DNA from 2 places in the Streptomyces sp. NPDC041814 genome. Region 1 is predicted to be linked to the other one. Evidence: riboswitches for the same ligand, from Rfam matches in the RefSeq annotation. Region 1 holds a riboswitch; the other holds the start of a gene.
The links. Region 1 has a riboswitch for glycine ahead of gcvT (glycine cleavage system aminomethyltransferase GcvT). Riboswitches for the same ligand answer to the same signal wherever they lie in the genome.

Region 1 (6,245 bases):
TCACCGCCATCGCGTAGAGGGTGATCCACTCCATGGCGTGCGTCTGGGGGTCGCCCTCCGCGCGCAGCTGGCGGGCGGTCTTCGCGGCGCGGCGGTGCACCCTGAGGCCGCCGGGCAGGACGCCCTCGCGGGACATCCCGCGCGTCACGCACGCCTGCATGGCCCGCCAGATGCCGAGGAGCCCGGAGCGGATCTCCTCCTCGGTACGCCAGGCGCGCTCGTTCTCCAGCATCAGCGAGGAGATCGACAGACCGGTCTCGCGGGCCAGGCGCAGCAGCTCGTCGCCGGTGCGGAAGGGGTGCTTCAGGACCGTGTCGTCGAGCACGATCCGGTCCTCGCCCACCGCGTCCTCGTCCACGACGAAGCCGCCGCCGACCGAGTAGTACGTCTTCTCCAGGAGCGGGGCGCCCTCGGTGTCGTACGCGAAGACGGTCATGCCGTTGGCGTGGTACGGGAGCGCCTTGCGGCGGTGCAGAATCAGCTGCTCGTCGGCGTCGAAGGGGATCTCGTGCATACCGAGGAGGTTGATCCGGCCGCCGGTGCGGATCGCCTCGACCCGCTCGTCGGCCGTCTCGACGTCCACGGTGCGCGGGGACTCGCCCTCCAGGCCGAGCAGGACCGCCTTGGGGGTGCCGTGGCCGTGGCCGGTGGCGCCGAGGGAGCCGTACAGCTCGGCCCGGACGGATGCGGTGTGGGCGAGCAGGCCCTCGTTCTTCAGGCGGCGCGCGAACATGCGGGCGGCGCGCATGGGGCCGACCGTATGGGAGCTGGACGGGCCGATGCCGATCGAGAACAGGTCGAAGACCGAGATGGCCACGGGGTGACTCCTAAGGGTTGGTAGACGCCGTTGTCTGCCGGGTGGTGCGGTACGGGCGGGACGGCCCGGAGTGCAATGAGACAAAGCGGGGGACAAGGGACGGGGCACCCGCCCACTGTTCAGTGTGCGGGTGCCCCTCCCGGAGGCGCGAATGCGCCGGGTCGGCTACTTCAGGCCGGGGTACAGCGGGAACTTCTCGGCGAGCGCGGCGACCCGGGCCTTCAGGTCGTCCGCGTCGTAGGACGGCTTGAGGGCGGACGCGATGATCTCCGCGACCTCGGTGAAGTCCTCCGCCCGGAATCCGCGGGTGGCCAGGGCCGGGGTGCCGATCCGCAGGCCCGAGGTGACCATCGGCGGCCGCGGGTCGTTGGGGATGGCGTTCCGGTTGACCGTGATGCCCAGCTCGTGCAGCCGGTCCTCGGCCTGCTGGCCGTCCAGCTCGGAGTTGCGCAGGTCCACCAGGACCAGGTGCACGTCGGTGCCGCCGGACAGCACGGAGACGCCGGCCTCGGTGACGTCCGGCTGGACCAGGCGCTCGGCCAGGATGCGGGCGCCTTCCAGGGTGCGCTGCTGGCGCTCCTTGAACTCCTCGCCCGCCGCGACCTTGAATGAGACCGCCTTGGCCGCGATCACGTGCTCCAGCGGGCCGCCCTGCTGACCCGGGAAGACCGCCGAGTTGATCTTCTTGGCGAGCTCCTGGGTGGAGAGGATCACACCGCCGCGCGGACCGCCGAGGGTCTTGTGCGTGGTGGTGGTGACGACGTGGGCGTGCGGCACCGGGTTGGGGTGCAGGCCCGCGGCGACCAGACCGGCGAAGTGCGCCATGTCGACCATCAGGTACGCGCCGACCTCGTCCGCGATGCGGCGGAAGGCGGCGAAGTCCAGCTGACGCGGGTAGGCGGACCAGCCGGCGACGATCAGCTGCGGCTTGGACTCCTTGGCCAGGCGCTCGACCTCGGCCATGTCCACGACACCGGTGTCGTCCACGTGGTACGGGACCACGTTGTAGAGCTTGCCGGAGAAGTTGATCTTCATGCCGTGGGTCAGGTGACCGCCGTGCGCCAGATTCAGGCCCATGATCGTGTCGCCCGGCTTCAGCAGCGCGAACATCGCGGCGGCGTTCGCCTGCGCACCGGAGTGCGGCTGGACGTTCGCGGCCTCGGCGCCGAAGAGCGCCTTGATCCGGTCGATCGCGATCTGCTCGACCACGTCGACGTGCTCACAGCCGCCGTAGTAGCGGCGGCCGGGGTAGCCCTCGGCGTACTTGTTGGTCAGGACGGAGCCCTGTGCCTCCATGACGGCGACCGGAGCGAAGTTCTCCGAGGCGATCATTTCGAGCGTGGACTGCTGGCGCAGGAGCTCGGCGTCGACGGCGGCGGCGACGTCCGGGTCCAGCTCGTGGAGGGAGGAGTTGAGAAGCGACATCAGGTGGTCCCTTGGGGTCTCAGTTGCCGGAGAACTCGGTGTACTCGTCGGCGGAGAGCAGGTCCTTCGGCTCCTCCGCGACACGTACCTTGAACAGCCAGCCGCCTTCGAACGGAGCGGAGTTGACCAGCGACGGGTCGTCCACGACGGCCTGGTTGGACTCCGTGATCTCACCGGTCACCGGGGAGTAGAGGTCGCTGACCGACTTGGTCGACTCCAGCTCGCCGCAGGTCTCGCCCGCGGTCACCTTGTCACCGACCTCGGGGAGCTGCGCGTAGACGACGTCACCGAGCGCGTTGGCCGCGTGCTCGGTGATGCCGACGGTGGACACGCCGTCCTCGGCGGGCGACAGCCACTCGTGCTCCTTGCTGTACCGCAGCTGCTGGGGGTTGCTCATGGTCTGAATTCTCCTGTACGCGGGGAGTGCGGATGAACGGTGGTCTTACGGTGTGAGACGGGACCGCGTCACGTACGCGGCACCGGCCGGGTTCCTACGGTTCTACTTCTTGCGCTTGTAGAAGGGGAGCGCCACGACCTCGTACGGCTCGTGGCTGCCTCGGATCTCCACCGCGACTCCGGCGGTGCCCGGCTCGGCGTGCGCCGCGTCGACGTACGCCATGGCGATCGGCTTGCCCAGCGTGGGGGAGGGGGCGCCCGAGGTGACCTCGCCGATGACCTGACCGCCGGCGACGACCGGGAATCCGGCGCGCGGCACCCGGCGGCCCTCGGCGACCAGCCCGACGAGCTTGCGGGGCGGGGCGGTCTCGGCGCGCTCCGCGGCGGCCTCCAGCGCCTTGCGGCCGACGAAGTCGCCGTCCTTCTCGAACTTCACGACCCGGCCGAGCCCGGCGTCGAACGGGGTCAGCGAGGTCGTCAGCTCGTGCCCGTACAGCGGCATGCCCGCCTCCAGGCGCAGCGTGTCACGGCAGGAGAGGCCGCACGGGATCAGGCCGTGCGCGGCGCCCGCCTCGGTGAGCGCCTTCCACAGCTGCTCGGCGTGGCCGGGCGCGACGAACAGCTCGAAGCCGTCCTCGCCGGTGTAGCCGGTACGGGCGATCAGCGCGGGGACCCCGGCGACGGTGCCGGGCAGTCCGGCGTAGTACTTCAGGCCGTCCAGGTCGGCGTCGGTCACCGCCGCGAGGATCGCCGGGGACTCGGGTCCCTGCACGGCGAGCAGCGCGTAGGCGTCGCGGTCGTCGCGCACCTCGGCGTCGAAGCCCGCGGCCCGCTCGGTGAGCGTGTCGAGCACCAGCTGGGCGTTGCCGGCGTTGGCGACGACCATGTACTCCGTGTCCTGGAGGCGGTAGACGATCAGGTCGTCCAGGATGCCGCCGTCCTCGGCGCAGATCATCGTGTAGCGGGCCCGGCCGGTCGAGACCGTGCCGATGTTGCCGACCAGCGCGTAGTTCAGCAGGTCCACGGCCTGCGGACCGGTGACCGTGATCTCGCCCATGTGGGACAGGTCGAAGAGGCCGGCCTTCGTGCGGACGGCGTTGTGCTCGTCGCGCTCACTGGCGTACCGCAGCGGCATGTCCCAGCCCGCGAAGTCGGTCATGGTGGCGCCCAGCGACCGGTGCAGGGCGTCGAGGGCTGTCAGACGGGGGGTGCTGCTCATGAAACGGACTCCCAGGGCATGACGACGGCGAGGACGATCCCTCCCCATCTGTCATCGGAACCTGAGAGGTTCGCCGAGAGGCCCCGCGGGGGTTCGGCTTGCACCTTGGGTGGAGCCGCCGGGCGGCTCGCTTTTCAGATCTGCCTCATCCACGCGGTACGGGGCCTGAGAGATTCAAGGGAGGATCTTGCTCCTTCGGCGCCCGGCACGGTGACCGGGACTCTCCCGCGCGGATTCAAGCGGCCTGTATGCAGTTGGCGGGGTCATCATCGCACGCATTCCGGGGGAGCGGGCCCCCGGGACCGGTGGGGCCCGTCACGCTTCCGCGGCGGGTCGGACGGTTGTGCCGCATTACCTTTTCTTTACACTTCGGGGGTAGGTATCGGTCCTGCACGCGTCGGCCGTACGGCCAGGGGGAGGCGATGACGTTGCGCTACGCGACGACCGCGGGAACCACGAGCACCGCGCTGCCCGCACAGTCCGGCTCACCGCCCCGGCGGGCGGTGGGCACACACCCGCCCGTCGTCCGGGACCTGCGCGGCCGGGCGGGACGCGGCCCGCGCACCCTGCGCTTCGCCGCCGGGGACGTCGTGGTCGTCTCCGGGCTCCCCGGCAGCGGCAAGTCCACGCTGATCTCCCGCACCGCCCCGGCGCACGCGGTCGACTCCCAGGACACCCGGGACCGCTGGGCCCGCCGGATGCCCCGCTTACTCCCGTACGCCCTCTACCGCCCACTCGTCCGCCTCGCCCACTACCGGGGCCTGCGGCGGGTGCTGCGCTCCGGCGCCTCCGTCGTCGTGCACGACTGCGGTACGCAGAGCTGGGTCCGCGCCCTGCTCGCCCGCCATGCCCGGCGCCGGGGCGGCGGTCTGCACCTGGTCCTGCTCGACGTCTCCGCCCGGACCGCGCGCGCGGGCCAGCGCGAGCGCGGCCGGGGCGTCTCCGCGTACGCGTTCGCCCGGCACCGCAGAGCCGTGGGGCGGCTGCTGCGCGACACCGAGGCCGGGCTGCTGCCGCGGGGCTGCGCCTCGGCGGTGCTGCTCGACCGCGAGGCGGCCGGGGCGCTCACGCGCATCACGTTCGCAGACGCACAGACCGACGGCTGAAAACGGACCGTCCAACGGCCGGACAGTAGCCGGGCACCAGCGGTTTCCGGACAGCCCCGGGGAGCGACGGACGCCCGGCGAGGCCGTACCCTCTTGCTGCACGGCAACGGGGCGAGAGGGAAGCAGTGGACATTCCGGCACAGGCCGGGAGCCTGCCGCAGGGCGGCTGGCCGGCCAACGAACTCGAAGAGGTGCTGGGCGCCTCGCTCGGCACCCCGGAGGCGGGCGGGCGCCTGCTGGAGGTGCTGGGCCGCAGCCATGTCTGGGTGCCCTTGCCCAACGGCGGCGGACCCGACGCCCGGGACCTCGACCTGCCCGCGATGGAGATCGACGGCGCCGCGTACGTCCCCGTCTACAGCTCCGAGCACCAGTTCCTCACCTGTGTCGGCGACCGGATGTCCTTCACCGTCGCCCCCGCCGTCGAGTTCGCCCGCGGGCTGCCCCCGCAGCTGGGCATCGCCGTCAACCCGGGCGGCGCCGTCGGCCTGCCGCTGCCCCCGCCGGCCGTCGCCGAACTGTGCCGGGCCGGGCGCAGCCCGCTCGACGGCCCCGCGACCGGGGGCCGGGTCCGGCTGTACGAGCCGGACTGGAAGGAGGAGCCCGTCGACTTCCTGGCCGCCGCCGCGGGCGAGTTCCAGGAGAGCGGCGTCGTCCGCACCGCCCGCCGGGTCCTGGCCAGCATCGAGGGCGACGACCCCGTGCTCTTCGTCGGCGTCGAGTTCTCCACCTGGGACGGCGCCGGGCAGAGCGCCCCGATGGACGCCCTGGGCCGGGCACTGGGCCGCGTCGCGGTGCCGTGGCCGGTCAACCTCGTCCTCCTCGACGTGGCGCAGGACCCGGTCGCCGACTGGATGCGCGAGCGGGTGCGGCCCTTCTACACGCGCGCCCCGCAGTAACGGGGAGGGCCGCGGCGTCAAGCCGGTGACAGCGTGGCCGCATAAGCTGGTTTGATGGCTGAAGGCCGATGCCCGGTGGCCGAAGCAGAGGATCTACGAGGGGCGGGACCAGGGTGAGTGCGTCAGGCACCGCGGCGGCCGGTCAGGTCGAGCACATGCTGCGACAGGTCGCGCCCGGGCGCTACGACGCGTACGAGGCGCTGCTCCAGGCCCTGGCGTCCGGCCGGGTCTGGATGCTCCTGTGGCACGGCCGCCCCGGCGCCCCCGACGCCCAGTACGGGAACATGGAGGTCGACGGCCTCGGCTACGCCCCGTGCGTCACCTCCGCCCAGGAGCTCACCGCCAGCGGCTGGAGCCGGGACCACGAGGTCGTCGCCGGACTGGAC
Region 2 (6,245 bases), on a different contig from region 1:
GGTCTTCGCCGGCGGTGTCGAGGTGAGCGCGCGGCCTTCCGACGCCATAGCCCTCGCCCTGCGCACCGGCGCGCCGATCTACGGCAGTGACGGGGTGCTGGACGACGCGGGGATCGCGATCCCCGACGAGCAGGAGGACGAGGTGGAGAAGTTCCGCGAATTCCTCGACCAGATCTCTCCGGAGGACTTCGGGACGAACAACAGCCAGTGACGTCTTTGGCGGTGGCCACCGGCGCATCCGGTGAGCCTTTCCCCGTCAACGGTCACGCGAAACCACCCTCAGGGTGATTATCACTCGGCGTGCCGAGTGTGGCGATCGTTGACGCACCCCGGGTGACTGCCTACCTTCGAGTGGGCAGGTCAAGGACGGAGGTCGGCGTGAGAAGCAGCGGCGACGGTACGGCAGCGGGTGCGCCGTATCCGCAGCAGGGGAGTACGGCCGGCCGGACCATCAGGCAGTCGGCTGCGCCGGCTGCGGTGGCGGGGGACGGCGTGGCATCGGCCGACGACATCGGTTACCGCGGGCCGACAGCGTGCGCGGCGGCGGGGATCACGTACCGGCAACTGGACTACTGGGCGCGCACGGGCCTCGTGGAGCCGAGCGTCCGTCCGGCGTACGGGTCGGGCACTCAGCGGCTCTACAGCTTCCGGGACGTCGTCCTGCTGAAGATCGTGAAGCGCTTCCTCGACACGGGCGTGGCGCTCCAGAACATCCGGACCACCGTCCAGCACCTCCGGGCCCGCGGCTTCCAGGACCTGGAGCGGATGACGCTGATGAGCGACGGGGCCACGGTCTACGAGTGCTCCTCGCCCGCCGAGGTCGTCGACCTGCTCCAGGGCGGCCAGGGCGTCTTCGGTATCGCTGTCGGAGTCGTCTGGCGGGACGTGGACGCGGCGCTCTCGCAGCTGCACGGGGAGCGTGTGGACACCGGCGAGACGCTGATCGGGCACAACCCGGCCGACGAGCTCGCGCGGCGCCGCAACCGGGCCGTGTGAGCCGCCGCCGGCGCCCCCGGGGCCGGGAATCGTGGCCGATAGCCGTGACGACGCGGCGATTGTCAGTGCCGTAGGGCAGCATCGGCGGTGTGAGAGCCGCGCCCACCATCCTGCATCTGGACATGGATGCCTTCTACGCCTCCGCGGAGCAGGCGGCGAAGCCGAGCCTGCGCGGCAAACCGGTCGTGGTGGGCGGCCTCGGCTGGCGCGGGGTCGTCGCGACCGCCTCGTACGAGGCCCGGCGCTTCGGGGTGCACTCGGCGATGCCGATCGCCCAGGCCAGGCGTCTCGCGCCGAACGCCGCCTATCTGGTCCCGCGCTTTGCGTTGTACCGCTCGGTGAGCGAGCAGGTCATGGAACTGCTGGGCCGGCTCTCGCCCCTGGTGGAACCGCTGAGCCTGGACGAAGCCTTCGTGGACCTCGAAGCGGGCGGCACCGCCGACGACACCGCCTCCGCCCTGGCGATCGGCCGGGAACTGCGCGAGGCCATCCAGGCGGTGACCGGACTGAGCGGATCAGTCGGGCTGGCCGGCTCCAAGATGCTTGCGAAGATCGCCTCCGAGGAGGCCAAGCCCGACGGGATGCGCCTGATCGAGCCCGGCACCGAGCGGGCCCACCTCGCGCCCTTGCCGGTGCGCACCCTGCCCGGTGTCGGCCCCGCCACGGCGGACCATCTGCGCCGCGCCGGCATGACCACGGTCAACGACCTCGCCGAGGCGGGCGAGGCGGAGCTGGTACGGCTGCTGGGCAAGGCGCACGGCGCCGCGCTGCACCGCATGGCCTTCGGCTTCGATGACCGGCCCGTGGTCGCGGAGCGCGACGCGAAGTCCGTCTCCGTCGAGGACACCTTCGAGGTGGACCTGCACGACCGCGTCCGGGTGCGCACCGAGGTGGAGCGGCTGGCCGACCGGTGCGTCCAGCGGCTGCGGGGCGCGGGGCGCTCCGGGCGCACGGTGGTGCTGAAGGTGCGCCGGTACGACTTCTCCACGCTGACCCGCTCCGAGACACTGCGCGGCCCCACGGACGACCCGTCCGTCGTCCGCGAGGCCGCCGCCCGGCTCCTGGAGGCCGTGGACACCACGGGCGGGGTGCGACTGCTGGGAGTCGGGGTCACGGGACTCGCCGACTACACCCAGGAGGACCTGTTCGCCCAGGCCGCCGGTGAGCGGGCGGCGGCCCTACCGGTCGAGGACGGGGCGCCGTCGCAGGAGGCCTCCGGTGCCCGCGACGGGGCGGCGGACGACGGGCCCGGGCCTGAGGAGGCCGCCGAGCAGCTCGCGGCGCGCCGCTGGCCCGCCGGGCAGGACGTGCACCACGAGGTCCACGGACGCGGGTGGGTGCAGGGGAGCGGGGTCGGGCGGGTCACCGTGCGGTTCGAGGAACCGGGGGCGACGGCACCCGGCCGGGTGCGTACGTTCCGCGTGGACGACCCCGCGCTGCGGGCCACCGACCCCCTGCCGCTCGTGCCGGACCCGCCGGACTACTCCTCCTGGCCCGCCAGCCGGCCGAAGTCGCGGTCCGGGGCCGGGGCGCCGGGGGCGGCGTCCAGCCCGTAGTGCCGGTAGAGCTGGAGCTCCTGCTCGGGGGAGAGGTGGCGGCCCACGCCGAAGTCGGGCGCGTCCTTGATCAGCGCGCGGTCGAAGGGGACGCGCAGGGTGTCGTCCACGAACTGGCTGGGCTCCAGCGGGACGAAGGCGTCACGGCTGAAGAGCCCGGTGCGCACGGCCGCCCATTCCGGCACCCCGGTCGCGTCATCGAGGTACACCTCGTCCACGGTGCCGATCTTGGTGCCCTTGCGGTCGAAGGCCTTGCGGCCGATCAGGCTGCGCGGGTCGATGTCGGTCTGCACGGTCCCTCCCACACTGGTCGCGGCTGGTCCACAGGGACTACAGAAATGCAGTTCCGTGGTCTTGGCCACTCGAGAATTCTCGTCGTGTACCCCGCTGGTAGGCTGGTCATGGCTGCTGACCCCGTGCGGGAGAGTCGTCCGGAGCCCATCCGGAGGACGCCGAAGGAGCAAATCCTCCCCGGAATCTCTCAGGCCCCCGTACCGCACGGACGAGGTCACTCTGGAAAGCAGGGCGGGTTGCGCGCGGCCGATGGGTCGCACGGAGCCTCTCCCTCACCGACGGTGAAAGCCGGCGCCCGCGAGGTGCCGGTGAAGCTCTCAGGTTGAGATGACAGAGGGGGAGGCCATCAGGGCACCCGGCGCCGCGGTGCCCCTCGCAGGTCGTGACAGACCAGGAGGCCTCCACCATGACCCCCCGTCGCACCCCGCTCACGCAGCTGGAACAGGGCATTCCATTCGAGCAGCGCCACATCGGCCCCGATGCCGAGGCGCAGGCGAAGATGCTCGCCCAGGTCGGTTACGGCTCGCTGGACGAGCTGACCGCTGCCGCCGTGCCCGACGTGATCAAGAGCGCCGAGGCGCTGGCCCTGCCGGGGGCCCGGACCGAGGCCGAGGTGCTGGCCGAACTCCGCCTGCTCGCCGACCGCAACCAGGTCCTCGCACCGATGATCGGGCTCGGCTACTACGGCACGTTCACCCCGCCGGTGATCCTGCGCAACGTCATGGAGAACCCCGCCTGGTACACGGCGTACACGCCGTACCAGCCCGAGATCTCGCAGGGCCGTCTCGAAGCCCTCCTGAACTTCCAGACGATGGTCGCCGAGCTCACCGGTCTGCCCACCTCCGGCGCCTCGCTGCTGGACGAGGGCACCGCCGCCGCCGAGGCCATGGCGCTCGCCCGGCGCGTCGGCAAGGTCAAGAACGGCGTCTTCCTGGTCGACGCCGACACCCTGCCGCAGACCGTGGCCGTCATCGAGACCCGCGCCGAACCGACCGGCGTCGAGGTCGTCGTCGCCGACCTCACCGACGGCATCCCGGCCGAGGTCGCCGAGCGCGGCGTCTTCGGCGTGCTCCTCCAGTACCCCGGCGCCTCCGGGGCCGTCCGGGACCTCAAGCCCGTGATCGACCGGGCGCACGAACTGGGTGCGATCGTCACCGTCGCCGCCGACCTGCTGGCCCTCACGCTGCTCACCTCGCCCGGCGAGCTGGGCGCCGACATCGCCGTCGGCACCACGCAGCGCTTCGGCGTCCCGATGGGCTTCGGCGGTCCGCACGCCGGCTACATGGCGGTCCGCGACAAGTTCGCCCGCAGCCTGCCCGGCCGCCTGGTCGGTGTCTCCGTGGACGCCGACGGCAACAAGGCGTACCGCCTGGCCCTCCAGACCCGCGAGCAGCACATCCGCCGCGAGAAGGCCACCAGCAACATCTGCACCGCGCAGGTGCTGCTCGCCGTCATGGCCGGCATGTACGCCGTCTACCACGGCCCCGAGGGCCTGCGCACGATCGCCCGGCGCACCCACCGCTACGCCGCGATCCTCGCCGAGGGCCTGCGCGCCGCCGGGATCGACGTGGTGACCGGCTCCTACTTCGACACGCTCACCGTCCGCGTCCCCGGCCGGGCGGGCGAGGTCGTCGCCGATGCCCGGGAGCACGGGGTCAACCTGCGCCTGGTCGACGCCGACACCGTGTCGCTGGCCTGTGACGAGACGACGACCCGCACCCAGGTCGCCGCCGTCTGGGCCGCCTTCGGTGCCGACGGGGACGTCGAGGCGCTGGACGCCACCACCGAGGACGCGCTGCCCGAGGCGCTGCTGCGCACGGACGCGATCCTCACCCACCCGGTCTTCCACCAGCACCGGTCCGAGACCGCGATGCTGCGCTACCTGCGCAAGCTCGCCGACCGCGACTACGCGCTGGACCGCGGCATGATCCCGCTCGGCTCCTGCACGATGAAGCTGAACGCGACCGCTGAGATGGAGTCCATCACCTGGCCCGAGTTCGGGGCGCTGCACCCGTTCGCGCCCGCCGAGCAGGCGCAGGGCTTCCTGACGCTGATCCGCGAGCTGGAGGAGCGGCTGGCCGAGGTCACCGGTTACGACGCGGTGTCCCTCCAGCCGAACGCCGGATCGCAGGGTGAGTTCGCGGGGCTGCTGGCCGTCCGCGCGTACCACCGCGCCAACGGCGACGAGAACCGGACCGTGTGTCTGATCCCGTCCTCCGCGCACGGCACCAACGCCGCGAGCGCCGTGATGGCAGGCATGAAGGTGGTCGTCGTCAAGACCGCCGACGACGGCGAGGTCGACATCGAGGACCTGCGCGCCAAGATCGCGCAGCACCGTGACGAGCTGGCCGTGCTCATGATCACCTACCCGTCGACGCACGGTGTCTTCGAGGAGCACGTCGCCGACATCTGCGCCGAGGTGCACGACGCCGGCGGCCAGGTGTACGTCGACGGCGCCAACCTCAACGCGCTGGTCGGCCTGGCCAAGCCCGGCCGGTTCGGCGGCGACGTCTCGCACCTCAACCTGCACAAGACCTTCTGCATCCCGCACGGCGGCGGCGGCCCGGGCGTCGGCCCGGTCGGTGTGCGCGCGCACCTGGCGCCGTACCTGCCCAACCACCCGCTCCAGCCCGCGGCGGGCCCGGAGACGGGCGTCGGCCCGATCTCGGCGGCCCCGTGGGGCTCCGCCGGCATCCTGCCCATCTCGTGGGCGTACGTACGCCTGATGGGCGGCGAGGGCCTGAAGCGCGCGACGCAGGTCGCCGTACTCGCTGCCAACTACATCGCCAAGCGTCTGGAACCGCACTACCCGATCCTGTACAACGGCCCGGCCGGTCTGGTGGCGCACGAGTGCATCGTGGACCTGCGCCCGATCTCCAAGGCGACCGGCGTCAGCATCGACGACGTCGCCAAGCGGCTCATCGACTACGGATTCCACTCGCCGACCATGTCGTTCCCGGTCGCCGGGACGCTGATGATCGAGCCGACCGAGAGCGAGGACCTCGCGGAGCTGGACCGCTTCTGCGACACGATGATCGCGATCCGCGCCGAGATCGAGAAGGTCGCGTCGGGGGAGTGGAGCGCGGACGACAACCCGCTCGCCAATGCCCCGCACACCGCCGCCGCGCTCGGCGGGGAGTGGGAGCACGCGTACAGCCGTGAGGTCGCGGTCTTCCCGGCCGGTGTCTCGGCCGCCGACAAGTACTGGCCGCCGGTGCGCCGGATCGACGGGGCGTTCGGCGACCGCAACCTCGTCTGCTCGTGCCCGCCCCTGGACGAGTACGACAACTGACGCGGACATGCGTCGGGGCCGGTGCGGAGACTTCTCCGGGCCGGCCCCTTCTTCTTTCCGTACGGACGCTCAGGCGGCCTTGACCACCCGGTTCGCCGCCAGGGGCC

Region 2: it holds a riboswitch for glycine, as region 1 does, so the genes downstream of both, gcvP (aminomethyl-transferring glycine dehydrogenase) here and gcvT (glycine cleavage system aminomethyltransferase GcvT) in region 1, are expected to answer to the same signal.

The regions. Positions count from the first base shown of each region.
Region 1 covers NZ_JBVJAM010000003.1:106,953-113,197, reverse strand. Annotated here, with positions in the region: gene ACZ6C6_RS10210 (L-serine ammonia-lyase) at 1-817, opposite strand, end outside; gene glyA (serine hydroxymethyltransferase) at 983-2,242, opposite strand; gene gcvH (glycine cleavage system protein GcvH) at 2,262-2,639, opposite strand; gene gcvT (glycine cleavage system aminomethyltransferase GcvT) at 2,742-3,857, opposite strand; glycine riboswitch at 4,002-4,095, opposite strand; gene ACZ6C6_RS10190 (AAA family ATPase) at 4,280-4,963, shown strand; gene ACZ6C6_RS10185 (enhanced serine sensitivity protein SseB) at 5,089-5,859, shown strand; gene ACZ6C6_RS10180 (enhanced serine sensitivity protein SseB C-terminal domain-containing protein) at 5,973-6,245, shown strand, end outside.
Region 2 covers NZ_JBVJAM010000014.1:218,256-224,500, reverse strand. Annotated here, with positions in the region: gene ACZ6C6_RS30050 (bifunctional nuclease family protein) at 1-211, shown strand, start outside; gene ACZ6C6_RS30045 (MerR family transcriptional regulator) at 379-996, shown strand; gene ACZ6C6_RS30040 (DNA polymerase IV) at 1,086-2,552, shown strand; gene ACZ6C6_RS30035 (PRC-barrel domain-containing protein) at 2,477-2,845, opposite strand; glycine riboswitch at 2,962-3,059, shown strand; gene gcvP (aminomethyl-transferring glycine dehydrogenase) at 3,253-6,138, shown strand; gene ACZ6C6_RS30025 (DUF5999 family protein) at 6,208-6,245, opposite strand, start outside.